DNA from 2 places in the Caenispirillum bisanense genome. Region 1 is predicted to be linked to the other one. Evidence: predicted binding sites of a transcription regulator. Region 1 holds the regulator's gene; the other holds the start of a gene.
What was found. Region 1 encodes PhoB, which activates phosphate uptake and scavenging genes when phosphate is short. Its sites were predicted from a motif close to TNTCATAAAACTGTCA; they were not measured.
Positions count from the first base shown of each region.

Region 2: ABD056_RS02660 (Na/Pi cotransporter family protein) is a predicted target of PhoB. The motif match lies at 5,416-5,431, and genes of this name have one in related genera.

Region 1 is NZ_BAAAEP010000012.1:31,698-39,377, reverse strand. Features, by position in the region: gene ABD056_RS07630 (Rrf2 family transcriptional regulator) at 1-98, opposite strand, end outside; gene cysE (serine O-acetyltransferase) at 169-1,104, opposite strand; gene ABD056_RS07620 (alpha/beta hydrolase) at 1,383-2,024, shown strand; gene ABD056_RS07615 (catalase) at 2,104-4,224, opposite strand; gene phoB (phosphate regulon transcriptional regulator PhoB) at 4,354-5,055, opposite strand; gene phoU (phosphate signaling complex protein PhoU) at 5,064-5,813, opposite strand; gene pstB (phosphate ABC transporter ATP-binding protein PstB) at 5,864-6,715, opposite strand; gene pstA (phosphate ABC transporter permease PstA) at 6,724-7,680, opposite strand, start outside.
Region 2 is NZ_BAAAEP010000002.1:202,889-210,568, reverse strand. Features, by position in the region: gene ABD056_RS02680 (ABC transporter permease) at 1-385, shown strand, start outside; gene ABD056_RS02675 (extracellular solute-binding protein) at 422-1,477, shown strand; gene ABD056_RS02670 (nitrilase-related carbon-nitrogen hydrolase) at 1,571-2,497, shown strand; gene ABD056_RS02665 (PQQ-dependent sugar dehydrogenase) at 2,478-3,623, opposite strand; gene ABD056_RS02660 (Na/Pi cotransporter family protein) at 3,713-5,398, opposite strand; gene ABD056_RS02655 (pirin family protein) at 5,567-6,268, shown strand; gene ABD056_RS02650 (DeoR/GlpR family DNA-binding transcription regulator) at 6,409-7,176, shown strand; gene glpD (glycerol-3-phosphate dehydrogenase) at 7,363-7,680, shown strand, end outside.

The sequences.
Region 1 (7,680 bases):
TCGGCGATATCCGCCAAGGCCACCGGCTTGCCCTGCGAGTGCGAGGCAAGGTCCCCCATCGCCATCACCGCGTAGCGGCCTTTCGTACTCAGTCTCACGGTCCGTACTCCCTCTGGGCCGGTGCCGCGGCAGCGGTTCCGACCGTTCCCGATCCCTTGTGCACCGTAATCACGCCGGCCTCCCGCCGGAGGCCGCGCGGCGCGCGTCTTCTTCTTCGTCCACGCCCGCGGTGGGCCCGCCCGCGAGGGGAGAGGCGGCATCGCCGGCGGCGGGGGAAGCATCCGGCAGGCGGATCGCCTCCATCTCCGGGCCGTCCGCCGCGTCGCCGGACCGCAGCACGTCGCTGTTGTCGGCCACCACCTGCGGCAGACGGGGCGCCCGCACGGTGACCGGCGGCACCGGGGCGGCGGCCGGGGTGCCCGGCTGGCCGGCGGCCTGGTCGCGCTCGCGCTCCAGGGTTTCCACCCGGTCCATCAGGGCGCTGATCTGGGCCCGCAGGGCATCCATGGTGCGCACGACCGGGTCCGGCAGGTGTTCCGACGGCAGGCCGTAGGCGCAGAAGTCTTCCTCGATCCCCTTGGGCTTGCGCATCACCATGCGGGCGGGAATGCCGACCACGGTGACGCCCGGCGGAACCTCGTCCAGCACCACCGCGTTGGCACCCACGCGCGCCCCCTCCCCCACCGTGTGGGGGCCGAGGATCTGCGCGCCGGAGCCGACGATGACGCCGGCACCCAGGGTCGGGTGGCGCTTGCCCTTGTGCAGCGAGGTGCCGCCCAGGGTCACGCCCTGGTACAGCGTCACGTCATCACCCACCTCGGCGGTCTCGCCGATGACCACGCCGGTGGCATGATCAATGAAGACGCGACGGCCGATCCTGGCACCCGGATGGATCTCGACGCCGGTGAACATCTTCGCCACATGCGACAGGAACCGGGCCGGCAGCCGCACGCCCTTGCCCCACAGCCAATGGGTCAGCCGGTGCATGGCGATGGCATGGAAGCCCGGATAACAGAGGAAGACCTCCAGCCGCGAGCGGGCGGCCGGATCGCGGGCCAGAATGGCGTCCATGTCTTCCTTGAGTCGTGCGAACATCTTCGAAATCTGTTGAAAATTGCTGCGTCGAGTGTGCTAATATGCGCCCCGTTTTACACGGCCGGGTCGCACCTTCGCGACCCGCCGCGCAACAGTAGATAACAGAGGCCATGGCCCCTGTGGAGTTGAATATATGATCCCCGACCATGCCGGTCAAGTTTGCCTGGGGCCACTGACGCCCCTTTCCGCGACGGCCGGCGGGACACTTCACCGGGGGCTTTCCCATCCCGTCGCGCGCCCTGTTCCGATCCCTTCCGCCGCGCCAGAAGCCAAGGCTCACCGCACCCATGCCTGAAGTGATCTTCAACGGGCCGGAAGGCCGCCTGGAAGGCCGTTATCACCACTCGAAGCGGCCGAATGCCCCCATCGCCCTGGTTCTGCACCACGATCCGCAGCAGGGCGGCAGCATGAACAACCGGGTCGTCTACAACACCTATCACACCTTCGCCCGCCGCGGCTTTTCGGTGCTGCGCTTCAATTTCCGCGGGGTCGGCCGGTCGCAGGGGGTCTATGACGCCGGTCAGGGGGAGCTGTCGGATGCCGCCTCGGCGCTCGACTGGATGCAGCAGATCAACCACAACGCCGGCGCCTGCTGGGTCGCCGGCTTTGCCTTCGGCGCCTGGATCGGCATGCAGTTGCTGATGCGCCGGCCGGAGATCGAGGGGTTCGTGTCGGTGGCGCCGCCGGCCAACCAGTACGATTTCACCTTCCTGGCCCCCTGCCCGTCGTCGGGCCTGATCGTCCACGGCAGCAAGGACGAGCGCGTGCCGGAAGCCGCCGCCGCCAAGCTGGCGGCCAAGCTGCAGCAGCAGAAGAACATCACCATCGACTACACCGCCATCGAGGGCGCCAACCACAGCTTCACCGACCACCAGGAAGCGCTGGTGAAGGTGATCGACGCCTATCTGGCCAGGGCCATCGGCGCCTGATTGGCCCCTTCGAGTCGCGCTGACGGCGGCCCCTGATGGGGCCGCCGTTTTGCTTGCATCACAAGGAGCTTCAGGTCTTTCAGACCTGTTTCACCTTCGGTTCCCGGGGCCAGTAGCGCACCTGCTTGGCCGCCGCGACGAACTGCGCCACGTCGGCCGCCCCGTCCAGGCGCACGCAGCCGTCGTCCAGGTCGGCGAAGATGCCCGCCTTCTCCAGCAGCGCCTGCGCCGGCGGCAGCCAGCCGATGATCTTCATGTGGGCGAAGGCGTCGGTGACGAAATCGCGCGCCGTCGCCTCCCGCGCCAGCAGGTCGGCGCCCTGCGGCCCCGGCGCCACCACCACCGCATCGAATACGACGGAGGGGCCGCCGTCGATCTTCTCGTCGCCCTCGATCCAGCTCCGGTCGGAGGCCTCGACGCCGCCGATGTGGGGCACCACCACCTTCATCATGGCGCCTTCCGCTGTCAGGGCGCTGCGCAGGGCGCCGAGGACGGCGGCATCCACCCCGTCGGTCACCAGCACCCCCACCTTGCGGCCCTTCAGCGTCTTCATCTGCCGCTCCAGGATGGACAGCGCCGGCGACGGCGGCAGGTCCATGCGGGTCGGCATAGCGGCCGGCGCCTTTTCCGGCAGGTCGCGCAGGCGCAGGCGCTCCGCCACCGCCTTGGCCAGCCCCTCGTCGACGTTGCGCAGGTGGCTGACGACGCGGGCGCGGATGGCCGGCGTTTCCACCTTGCTCAGCTCGAAGGTGAAGGCATCGATGATGTGGCCCTGCTCCACCTTGGTCTGGCTGATGTAAAACTGCCGCGCCTGCGAGTAATGGTCGGCGAAGGTTTCCGACCGTTCGCGCAGCTTGCGCCCCTCCACCGGGGCCGGATAGGTGCGGAAGCCGCGCTCGTGGGTCTCGCGCGGGATGTCGCCGCTCCACGAGTTGGGCTCGTAGTTCACCCGGCCGCGTGGGTTGAACATGGCCATGTGGCCATCCTGCTGCAGGTTGTGCCACGGACACTTGGGCGCGTTGATGGGCAGGTGGGTGAAGTTGGGGCTGCCCAGGCGCTTCAGCTGGGTGTCGAGGTAGGAGAAGTTGCGCCCGTGCAGCAGCGGATCGTCGGAAAAGTCGATGCCGCGGACGATGTTCTGGGTGCAGAAGGCCACCTGCTCCGTCTCGGCGAAGAAGTTGTCCACCATGCGGTCGAGCACCAGCCGCCCCACCGGCTCCACCGGCACCTCTTCCTCGGGCACGATCTTGGTCGGGTCGAGCACGTCGTACCAGAAGGCTTCCGCCTGCTCCTCGGTGAACACCTGCAGGCCCAGTTCCCATTCCGGGTAGTCGCCGGCCTGGATGGCATCCCACAGGTCGCGGCGGTGGAAATCGGGGTCGGCGCCGTTGATCTTCAGCGCCTCGTTCCACACCACCGACTGCATGCCGAGCTTGGGCTTCCAGTGGAACTTGACGAAGTGGGAGACGCCCTCGGCATTGACCAGCCGGAAGGTATGGACGCCGAACCCTTCCATCATGCGGAAGCTGCGCGGGATGGTGCGGTCGGACATGATCCACAGCGCCATGTGGATGCTTTCCGGCGTCAGCGAGATGAAGTCCCAGAAGTTGTCATGGGCCGTCTGCGCCTGCGGGAAGCCGCGGTCGGGCTCGTCCTTGGCGGCGTGGACGACGTCGGGGAACTTGATGCCGTCCTGGATGAAGAAGACCGGGATGTTGTTGCCGACCAGATCCCAGTTGCCTTCCTTGGTGTAGAACTTCACCGCGAAGCCGCGCACGTCTCGCGCCAGGTCGGCCGAGCCCTTGTTGCCGGCGACGGTGGAAAAGCGCACAAACACCGGCGTGCGCTCCCCCTGCCGCTGGAACAGGTCGGCGCAGGTGAGATCGGCCAGCGACCGGTAGGGCTCGAAGAAGCCGTGGGCGCCGTAGCCGCGGGCGTGGACCACCCGCTCGGGGATACGCTCGTGGTCGAAGTGGAACAGCTTCTCGCGGAAGACGAAGTCTTCCATCAGCATGGGGCCGCGGCCGCCCACCTTCAGCGAGTTCTGGTCGTCGGCGATGGGCACGCCCTGGTTGGTGGTGAGCGCCGGCCCGCCGGTGCCCTCCGCCGTCTGGTGGGTCTCGCCGCCGCGCCCCGCCAGATGCTGCTGATCGCCATAGGTGCGCGGCTGGTAGCCGCCGTTGTCGCCGGTGGATGCCATCGCTGAAGCCCTTTTCAGAAAAGTTCTAAATCAGGGCGTCAACGACAGGAGCGGCGCGACGGTTCGGCGGCTCTTTCTTACTACGGTTGTACATCGAAAGTCGGGCCGGCCACCCGCCGGCCCGACGTTTCAGGCGATGACGGCGTTGGCGTCCAGGGCGTAGCCGGCGGCGCGCACGGTGCGGATGACGTCCTGCTCCGTCTCGCCGTTCAGCGCCTTGCGCAGGCGGCGGATGTGGACGTCGACGGTGCGCGGCTCGACATAGATGTCCGGCCCCCACACGGCGTTCAGCAGTTCCTCGCGCGAGAACACGCAGCCGGGATGCTCCATCAGGAACTGCAGCAGGCGGAACTCGGTCGGGCCCAGGTGGACGTAGCGGCCGGCGCGGGTGACGCGGTGGGCCGACAGGTCCATGGTGATGTCTTCGTAGGTGAGCACGCCCTTGCTCTGCGCCACCGGCTGCGAGCGCCGCAGCAGGGCACCGATGCGGGCCATCAGCTCGGGCATGGAGAACGGCTTGGTGATGTAGTCGTCGGCACCGGTGTTGAGGCCGCGCACCTTGTCGCTTTCCTCGCCGCGGGCGGTGACCATGATGATGGGCACGTCGCGGGTCGCCGGCTTGCGGCGCAGCTGGCGGCAGACCTCGATGCCCGACATCATCGGCAGCATCCAGTCGAGCAGGATGAGGTTGGGCGTGTTCTCGGCGGCGACCGTCAGCGCTTCCTCGCCGTCGGTGGCCTCGACGACGCGATAGCCTTCCTTCTCCAGGTTGTAGCGGAGCATGGTGACGAGGGCGATTTCGTCCTCGACGATCATGACAAGCGGCTTCATCTCTGCGTCTACTCCGTCGCGTCCTTGGCCCTGGCCGGTGCGTCCTGCGCCGGCAGGCTGTAGTCCTGGTCGGCCCCCTTGGGCCGCTGGCCGCGCAGGGGCGTGCCCTGGACCAGGAAATGGATGGTTTCCGCAATGTTGGTGGCGTGGTCGCCGATGCGCTCGATGTTCTTGGCGATGAACATGAGGTGCGTGCAGGCGGTGATGTTGCGCGCATCCTCCATCATGTCGGTGACCAGTTCGCGGAACAGGCTGGTGTGCAGCTCGTCCACTTCCTCGTCCCGCTGCCAGACGTCGATGGCCTTGCGCACGTCGCGTTCGACATAGGCGTCGAGCACGTCGTTGATCAGTTCCTGCACGATGCGCCCCATGCTGGGCACCGCCGCCACCGGCCGCACCAGCGGCAGCTGGTTGAGCACCAGCACCCGCTTGGCGACGTTGGCGGCATAGTCGCCGATGCGCTCGACGTCGGCGGCGATCTTGAGGGCGCCGACGGCGTTGCGCAGGTCGTCGGCCACCGGCTGGCGCAGGGCGATGAGGCGCACGACGCAGGCGTGCACCTCCTGCTCCATCTCGTCGACCTTGGCGTCGGCGGTGACGACGCGGGCGGCGAGGTCGCTGTCGCGCCGCGACAGGGCCTGCAGGGCCGAGGCAAGCTGCGCCTCGGCCAGGCCGCCCATGCGGACGATCATGTCGCCCAGGTCGCGCAGCTCCTCGCCGAAGGCGCTGACCGTGTGCTCTGAAGGACGCTGTTCCACGGTGCCTCTCCTGCTTCGACCGCTGCTGCGGCGGGGCGGGGGTTACCGGCTCAGCCGAAGCGGCCGGTGATGTAGCCCTGCGTCAGGCGGTGCTGCGGGTTGGTGAAGATCTGTTCGGTGTCGCCGCACTCCACCAGGTTGCCCAGGTGGAAGAAGGCGGTGCGCTGCGAGACGCGGGCCGCCTGCTGCATGGAGTGGGTGACGATGACGATGGTGTAGTTCTGCCGCAGCTCGTCGATCAGTTCCTCGATCTTGGCCGTGGCGATGGGGTCCAGCGCCGAGCACGGCTCGTCCATCAGGATCACTTCCGGGCTGACGGCGATGGCGCGGGCGATGCACAGGCGCTGCTGCTGGCCGCCCGACAGGCCGGTGCCGGGCTGGTCCAGGCGGTCCTTCACCTCGGCCAGCAGACCGGCCCGTTCCAGGCTGGTCATGACGATCTCTTCCAGCTCGTCCTTGTGGCGGGCGATGCCGTGGATGCGCGGGCCGTAGGCGATGTTCTCGAAGATGGACTTCGGGAACGGGTTCGGCTTCTGGAACACCATGCCGACGCGGGCGCGCAGCTGCACCACGTCCACCCGGCGGTCGTAGATGTCGTCGCCGTCGAGCGTGATGGTGCCGGTGACGCGGGCGCTGTCGATGGTGTCGTTCATGCGGTTCAGGCAGCGCAGGAACGTCGACTTGCCGCAGCCCGACGGACCGATGAAGGCGGTCACCTCGTTCTGCTTGATGTCCAGGGCGACGTCCTTGATGGCGTGCTTGTCGCCGTAATAGACGTTGGCCTTGCGGGCGGAGACCTTGGCCTTCTCGCCCGGACCGACGAGCGGCGACCCGGCGGTGCCCTGCGGCGCGGCGGCGGCGGCGTCGGTCTGGACCTGGGCGGCGGTGGCTTGGCTGTTCATGGCGGGTCCTACCAGCGGCGTTCGAACTTCTTGCGGAGAAGGACGGCAGCCGCGTTCATCACCACCAGGAAGGCGAGAAGAACCATGATGGCCGCCGAGGTGCGGGCAACGAAGGCACGTTCCGGGCTGTCGGCCCACAGGAAGATCTGCACCGGCAGAACGGTCGCCGGGTCCATGGGGCCGCCGGGAATGTCGACCACGAAAGCCACCATGCCGATCATCAGCAGCGGCGCCGTCTCGCCCAGGGCCTGGGCCATGCCGATGATGGTGCCGGTGAGCATGCCGGGCATGGCCAGCGGCAGCACGTGGTGGGTGATCATCTGCAGCTTGGAGGCCCCGACCCCCAGCGCCGCCTCGCGGATGGAGGGCGGCACCGACTTCAGCGCCGCGCGGCTGGCGATGATGATGGTCGGCAGGGTCATGAGCGTCAGCACCAGGCCGCCCACCAGCGGCGCCGATCGCGGCAGGCCGAACAGCTGCAGGAACACCGCCAGGCCGAGCAGACCGAACACGATGGACGGCACCGCGGCGAGGTTGTTGATGTTCACCTCGATCAGGTCGGTCCACTTGTTCTTGGGCGCGAATTCCTCAAGGTACACCGCCGCCGCCACGCCGATGGGGAAGGACAGCGCCAGCGTCACCATCAGGGTGTAGAAGCTGCCGACCACCGCGCCCCAAATGCCGGCCAGTTCCGGCTGGCGGGAGTCGCCGTTGGTGAACAGGATGGTGTTGAATTCCGAGTCGACCAGGCCGCGGTCCTGCAGGGCCTGGAACCACGCCACCTGCCGGTCGTTGACGCGGCGCTGGCTTTCCGGCAGCGCGATGTCGATCTGGCCCTTGTAGAGCAGGTCGAAGTCCGACGACACCGGCGCCTCGACGATCACCTCGCGGCCGACCAGTTCCGGGTTCTCGCGGATCATGGCCTGCAGGGCGAAGGTGGCGCCGTCCGACAGGATGGCATAGAG
Region 2 (7,680 bases), on a different contig from region 1:
CCATACGGTGTTCTGCATCCCCTTCGCCTACCTGCCCATCCGCGCCCGCATCGAGGGCATGGACCCGCGCCTGGGCGAGGCGGCGGCCGACCTTTATGCCGACGAGATGCGCACCTTCCTGCGCGTCACCCTGCCGCTGCTGTGGCCCGGCATCCTGGCGGGGGCGATGCTGGCCTTCATCATCTCGCTGGATGATTTCGTCATCACCTACTTCGTCGCCGGAGCCGGCGCGACGACGCTGCCGGTCTACATCTTCGGCGCCATCCGCATCGGCATCAGCCCGGAGGTCAACGCCATCTCCTCGCTCATGCTGATCGTGTCGCTTGTGTTCGTGTCGCTGTCGACCCTGCTCACCTGGTGGGCGGGGCGGCGCGGCGCCGCCTGACTGAAGCCAAGAAAACACACCGAACAGGAGGCATTCATGGTCACCAGGACGTTGCGCATGGGGTTCACCGCCGCCACGCTGGCGGCGGCGGTCGCGCTGGCCGGGGCTGCCGGCGCCGAGGCGCGGGAGCTGTACCTCTACAACTGGTCCAACTACATCCCGCCCGACCTGCTGAAGCGGTTCGAGCAGGAAACCGGCATCAAGGTCACGCTCGACGTCTACGACAGCAACGAGACCATGCTCGCCAAGCTGCAGGCGGGCGCCACCGGCTATGACATCGTGGTGCCGACGGACTACATCATCCCGCGCATGATCGAAGGCGGCCTGATCCAGAAGATCGACGCCTCCGGCATGGAAAACTTCAAGAACGTCAAGGATGTGTTCCGCGACACGCCGTGGGACCCGCAGCGCGCCTATTCCGTCCCCTACATGTGGGGCACCACCGGCTTTTCCTACGACAGCGGCCGGGTGAACGGCCCGCTGGAGGAAAGCTGGAAGGAATTCTTCGAGCCGCGCGAGGAACTGAAAGGCCAGATCGTCGCCCTCAACGACATGAACGACGTCATTTCGTCGGCCGCCTTCTACCTCGGCTACGAGCGCTGCTTCGAAGACCCCGCCAAGGCGCAGGCGGTGATGGAACTGCTGCAGAAGCAGAAGCCCTTCCTCGCCATGTACCAGTCCGACGGCACCATCGAGCGCATGATCGCCGGCGAGGTCATCATGCATCAGCAGTGGAACGGCGCCGCCCACCGCACCAAGACCGACCGTCCCTCGGTGGTCTATGTCTACCCGAAGGAAGGCCTGCCGTTCTGGGCCGACAACTTCACCATCCCCAAGGGCGCCAAGAACGTGGAGGAAGCCAAGGTCTTCCTCAACTGGATCATGGACCCGAAGAACGCCGCCGAGGCCTCCAACTTCACCGGCTACATGAACGCCATCAACGGCTCGGAAGAGTTCCTGGAGGAAAAGCTGGCCAAGGACCCGGCGGTCAACATGCCGGACGAGTACAGCGACCGCCTGCGCCCGGCCGAGGACTGCGCCAAGCCGGCGCAGGACCTGCGCGACCGCATCTGGACCCGCCTGAAGAGCTGATCCTGCGTCTGAAGCAACGGCCGCTGCCCCTTGAGGCGGCGGCCGTTGCCGCTTTATTACCGTCCCCCCGCAGCCGCCCGGAGTATGCGTCCCATGCCTGATCCCGTCGTCGCCCTGTGGCCCGTGAACGTCGGCCGCCGTCTGGCCCGCCTGGAGGACTGGACGGCCATGGTCGGCGACCGGCTGGCCGCTGCTGCGGCGGCGGGGGCGGATATCCTGGTGCTGCCGGAATACGCCTGCGCCCAATGGCTGTCGGTGCTGCCGGAGAAGCTGGCGCCGACGGCGGAAATCCCCTGGATGGCGGCCCAGGCGCCGGCCCTGCTGTACAGCCTGCGACCGCTGGTTAACCGTCACGACGTGGCGCTGGTCGCCGGCTCCATCCCGCTGCCGGCGCCCGGCGGCGGCTACGCCAACCGGGCGGTGACGCTGCTGCCCGGCGGCGGCGAGATGACCCACGACAAGCTCACCCTGACGCCCGACGAGCGCGACGAAGCCTGCTGGAACCTCGCCAAGGGCAACGCGGTGACGGTGTTCGAGTGGCGCGGCGTGCGCTGGTCGGTGGTCATCTGCCTGGACATCGAACAGCCGGCGGTGGCGGTGGAACTGGGCCGCATGGAACCCGACGTGGTGCTGGTGCCGTCCATGACCACCACCCTGGCCGGTTATCACCGCGTGTTCGACTGCGCCAAGGCCCGCGCCGTGGAACTGTTCGCCTGCGTCGCCGCCGTCGGCACCATCGGCGACTGCGGCGGCTTCTGCCACGGCGCCGACCTCAACATATCGGGCGCCGCCGCCTATGTGCCGTGCGAGCGCGACCTCGGCCACACCGGCGTGTGGGGCACGCCGCTGCCGCCGCGCGGCGCCGCCGACGACGAGGGGCCGCTGTGGGTCAGCCCGCCGCTGCCGGTCGAACGCCTGCGGGCCATGAAGCGCGACGGCACCGCCGCCGTGTGGACCGGCATGTACGACGCCGCCGCGCTGGAATGCCGCGACCTCACCCTCACCCGGCCGGCGGGCTGAGGCGCAGCAGGCGGCCCTCCGCCTCGTCGGTGAGCACGTAGACGGCGCCGTCGGGGCCGACGCGCACATCGCGCACGCGGCTGCCGATGGGGATGCCTTCCTCGTGCACCACCTCGCGGCCGTTCAGTTCCACCCGCACCACGTTCTGGGTCACCAGCCCGCCCACCAGCAGGTTGCCCTGCCACTGCGGGAAGGCATCGGCGGTGTAGAACGCCATGCCGGAGGCGGCCAGCACCGGCGTCCAGTAGTGGATGGCGCGCTCGAATTCCGGCCGCGTCGGCGGGTCGGGGATTTCGCGGTTGTCGTAGTGGATACCCCAGCTGACCTCCGGCCAGCCGTAGTTCTTGCCGGCCTCGGGGATGTTCAGTTCATCGCCGCCGAGGGGGCCGTGCTCGTGAACCCACAGCTCGCCGGTCTCGGGGTGGATGGCGGCGCCCTGGATGTTGCGGTGGCCGTAGGACCAGATTTCCGCCTGCGCATCGTCGCGGCCGACGAAGGGGTTGTCGTCGGGCACGCTGCCGTCGTCGTTGACGCGCACCACGGCGCCCAGGTGGCTGCGCAGGTCCTGCGCCGGCTCGAACTTGAACCGCTCGCCCAGGCCGACGAACAGGGTGCCGTCGGGCGCGAAGGCGAGGCGGGAGCCGAAGTGCTTGCCGCCGGAGACCTTGGGCTGCTGGCTGAAGACGATTTCCGTCGCCTCCAGCGCATCGTCGGTCAGCCGGCCGCGCAGCACGGCGGTGGAGGCGCCCTCGCCGCCGGGTTCGGAAAAGGTGAGGTAGACCAGCGAATTCTCGGCGAAGTCCGGGTGCAGGTGGACGTCGAGCAGGCCGCCCTGGTCCTCGGCATAGATCTCCGGCAGGCCGGCCAGCGGCGGCGACAGGCTGCCGTCGGTACCGACGATGCGCAGGCGGCCGGGGCGTTCGGTCACCAGCATGCGGCCGTCGGGCAGGAAGGCGACGGCCCAGGGGTGCTCCAGCCCCTCGGCCACCACGGCGATCTCCACCGGCCCGTGCTCGCCGTTGTAGATCTGCGCCACCTGCGCCTGGGCGGGCACGGCGGAGGCGATCAGCGCCGCCGCGGTGGCCGCCGCTGCCGTCGCGCCGGCCGTCGTCATGGTGCGGGCCATGGTTTCTTCTCCCTGTCCTGGTGAACTGCAGCGTTGCTGCGTCTACGCAGGGCGGGGACGGCCGTTGCATGACTGCCGGATGAACGCGGTCAGGTGGTGCGCCCGGCATCGCCGGCCGGATCGCCGCTGAAGGCGCGGCCACCGGGGCTGAGGACCGGGTAGACGACGGCGGTGATGTGGGAGTTGATGCGCTTGAAATCGCGCAGCAGGTCCAGGTGGATGGCGCTGGTCTCGATGCTTTCGGCATAGCCCTTGCGCAGGCGGTCCAGGTGGCGCTGGGTGGCGCGGAATTCCTGCTCTCGGTAAAGGCGCTTTTCCTCCAGAAGCTGCTCGGCAAGGTCGGTTTCGCCGGACAGGAAGACGTTGAGGGCGGTCTGGAAGTTGTCCACCAGCCGGCGGTGCAGGCGCTCGATCTCGCGCCGGCCGGCGTCGGAGAAGGCGAGGCTGCGCTTCTCCTTGCGCTCCGCCAGGGCCATGAGGTTGCGGTCGATGATGTCGCCGATGTGCTCCAGGTTGGTGACGAAACTGAAGATGGCCATGCAGCGGCGGCTTTCCTCGGCGCTGAGGGGCTGGCGGCTGATTTCGGTCAGGTAGAGCTTGATGGCCTCGTTCAGGCGGTCGACGTCGTCGTCCATGCGCTCGATGGTCTTGATGGCAGCCGGGTCGCGCTGGCGGAACGGGGTGATGCTGGCGTCGAGCATGCAGAACACCAGATCGCCCATGCGCAGCGCCTCGCGGGTGGCGTTGTTGAGGGCGTGGGGCACGTCGGCCACCTGATCCTCGCGCAGGTGCAGGGGCTGGATGGGGCCGCCGGCGCCGGCCTCCTCCTCCGGCGCCTTCGGCACCATGCGGGTCACCAGCTTCGCCGCCGGGCCGATGAGCGGCAGGAACACCACCGCCAGGGCGATGTTGAACAGCATGTGGAAGTTGGCGATCTGCCGTGTCGGATCGGCGGCGAGGGCGGCCACCGCATCCTCGATCAGCGGCAGCAGGGCCAGCGCCACGGCGACGCCCACCAGCCGGAACAGCAGGTTGCCGACGGCGATGCGGCGCCCCTCCGGCGGTCCCGGCATGCTCGCCACCAGGGCCGGCAGCGGACCGCCCAGGTTGACGCCGAGGGTGAGCAGATAGGCCACCGTCAACGGCATGTCGCCGGCCGCCACCAGCGACATCACCAGCAGCACCATGGCGAGGCTGGAATGGCTGACCCAGGTGAGCAGGGCGCCCAGCAGCAGGGCCAGCAGCGGCTCGTTGCCGAGGGCGGCGATCACCTGCTGCATCAGGTTGGACTGGCGCACCGGCTCCGACCCGCCGACGATGAGGCCGAGGGCGATGAGCACCAGCGCCAGACCGAGCAGGATGCGGCCGGTGTTGCGGCACGTCTTGCTGCGGCACAGGGAGAACACGGCGAAGCCGGCCACGGCCAGCAGCGGACCCAGGGGGCCGAGGTTGAAGCTCAGCACCTGCGCCACCACGGTGGTGCCGACATCGGCCCCGAGCGCCAGCGCCAGGCCGGCGACGGTGGTCAGCAGCCCGCGGCTGGCGAAGGAGCCGGCCAGCATGATGACGGCGGTGCTCGACTGCACCAGGGTGGTGAGCAGGGCGCCGGTGGCGGCGGCGCTGAAGCGGTTGCCGGTCGCCCGCGCCACCGCCAGCCGCAGATGGGAGCCGAGCGCCCGGATGGCGCCGGTGCGCACCATGCGCAGGCCCCACAGCAGCAGCGCCACGCCGCCGAGGACTTCTATGAGGCCGCTGGTGCCGGGTCCGATTTCCATGGCTCCCGTTCGGTGACTGTCATCAAACTGTCATGAACAACGCCTTGATCATCCTCCAGGCAGCATGACGACCGCAGGGAAACAATGTTGTTCCGGTGCGCCGTCTGGTGGCCTGGAGGGAAACGATCATATTGGACGGCAACAGCACTCCTGTCGGAGGACATAACCATGATCACCCTGCGCCGATCCGAAGAACGCGGCCATGCCGACTTCGGCTGGCTGGACAGCCGTCATACCTTCTCGTTCGGTCATTACATGGACCCGCGCCACATGGGCTTCCGCACCCTGCGGGTCATCAACGACGACCGCGTGGTGCCGGGCGCCGGCTTCGGCGAGCACGGCCACCGCGACATGGAGATCATCTCCTACGTCGTCGATGGCACGCTCGCCCACAAGGACAGCCTCGGCAACGTGGAGACGGTGGGGCCGGGCGAGGTGCAGGTTATGACCGCCGGCACCGGCATCCGCCATTCGGAGTTCAACGGCTCCGACAGCGATCCGGTGCGCTTCCTGCAGATGTGGGTGCTGCCGCGCGAGAACGGGCTGACGCCCGGCTACGTGCAGAAGCGCTTCGGCCGTCAGGACAAGTGCGGCCGGCTGGCGCTGCTGGTGTCCCCCGACGGCCGCGACGGCTCGCTGCCCATCCACCAGGACGTCAGCCTGTCGGCGGCGCTGCTGGCGGCGGGGCAGGCGGTGACGGCGCCGGTGACGCCCGGCCGGCACCTGTGGGTGCAGGTGGTGCGCGGCGGCGTGGCGCTCGACGACCTCACCTTGCGCGAAGGCGACGGCGCCGCGGTCAGTGACGAGGCCGCCGTCACCCTGGAAGGGCTCGCCGATGAGTCCGAAGTGCTGGTGTGGGATCTCGCCTGAGCCGGCATGGCCTCGGCCGGAGGTGGAAAGGCACCCTCCGCTTTCGTTTCTTTCGGATGCGCATCCGCCGCGAACCTTTCGCCACGGCGAATTTCGTGGCAGGCTGAAACGAAAGAAAACGAAAAGGGGAGGGTGTTTCCATGCAGGACCTGACGCCGCGGCTGGCCGACATCCTCACCCTGGCGCGCGACCAGGGGCGGGTGGTGGTGGATGATCTGGCGGTGCGGTTCGGTGTCACGCCGCAGACCATCCGCAAGGATCTCAACGACCTGTGCGACCGCCGCCTGCTCAAGCGCGTCCATGGCGGCGCCGTGCTGGCCAGCAGCGTGGAGAACCTGCGCTACGACGCCCGCCGGGTGCTGGCCGCCGACGAGAAGGGCCGTATCGGCCGCCATGCCGCCTCGCTTATCCCCGACGACTGCTCGCTGTTCATCAACATCGGCACCACGACGGAGGAAGTGGCGCGCGCCCTGACGGCCCACCGCGACCTGCTGGCCATCACCAATAACATCAACGTTGCCAACATCCTGCACCAGGTTCCTCAGATCGAGACGATCATCGTCGGCGGCGTGCTGCGGCATTCCGACGGCGGCATCGTCGGCGAATCGGCCACCGACTTCATCAACCAGTTCAAGGTCGACTACGCCGTCATTGGCGCCTCGGCCATCGAGGAAGACGGTGCCCTGCTCGACTACGATTACCGCGAGGTGCGGGTGTCGCAGGCCATCATCGCGAATGCCCGCACGGTGGTGCTGGTGGCCGATCACATGAAGTTCAGCCGCAGCGCCCCGGTGCGCATCGGCCACATCGCCCAGATCGACGTCCTGGTCACCGATGCCGAGCCGCCGGAAAGCCTTGCGAAAGTGTGCGCCGATGCCGGCGTGCGGGTGGAAATCGCACCGGCCTGACCGCTAAGACGAAAGAGTGCGAAACCCGCGTTTCCGATTTCGTAATTTTCACTTTGCAAGCCGCAGATTTTCGACTAGCCTCCTTAGTGAAAGTTCCGTGATGGGTTCCCTCGGCTCGGGGCCCCGTCGTTCCAGGCTAGCCGGGAGCAACCCGACGGCCGCCACAGGACGGAGCAAAGGGAGGCCATGCAGCCGCAAGATTTCGACATCGCCATCATTGGCGGTGGCGTCAACGGGTGTGGTATTGCCCGCGACGCCGCCGGACGCGGCCTCTCGGTCTACCTGTGCGAGCAGGCGGATCTGGCCGGGGCGACTTCCTCCGCCAGCACCAAGCTGATCCACGGCGGCCTGCGCTACCTGGAATATTACGAGTTCCGGCTGGTGCGCGAGGCGCTGATCGAGCGCGAGACGCTGCTGCGCGCGGCGCCGCACATCATCTGGCCGCTGCGCTTCATCCTGCCGCACCACAACGGCCTGCGCCCCGGCTGGCTCATCCGCCTCGGC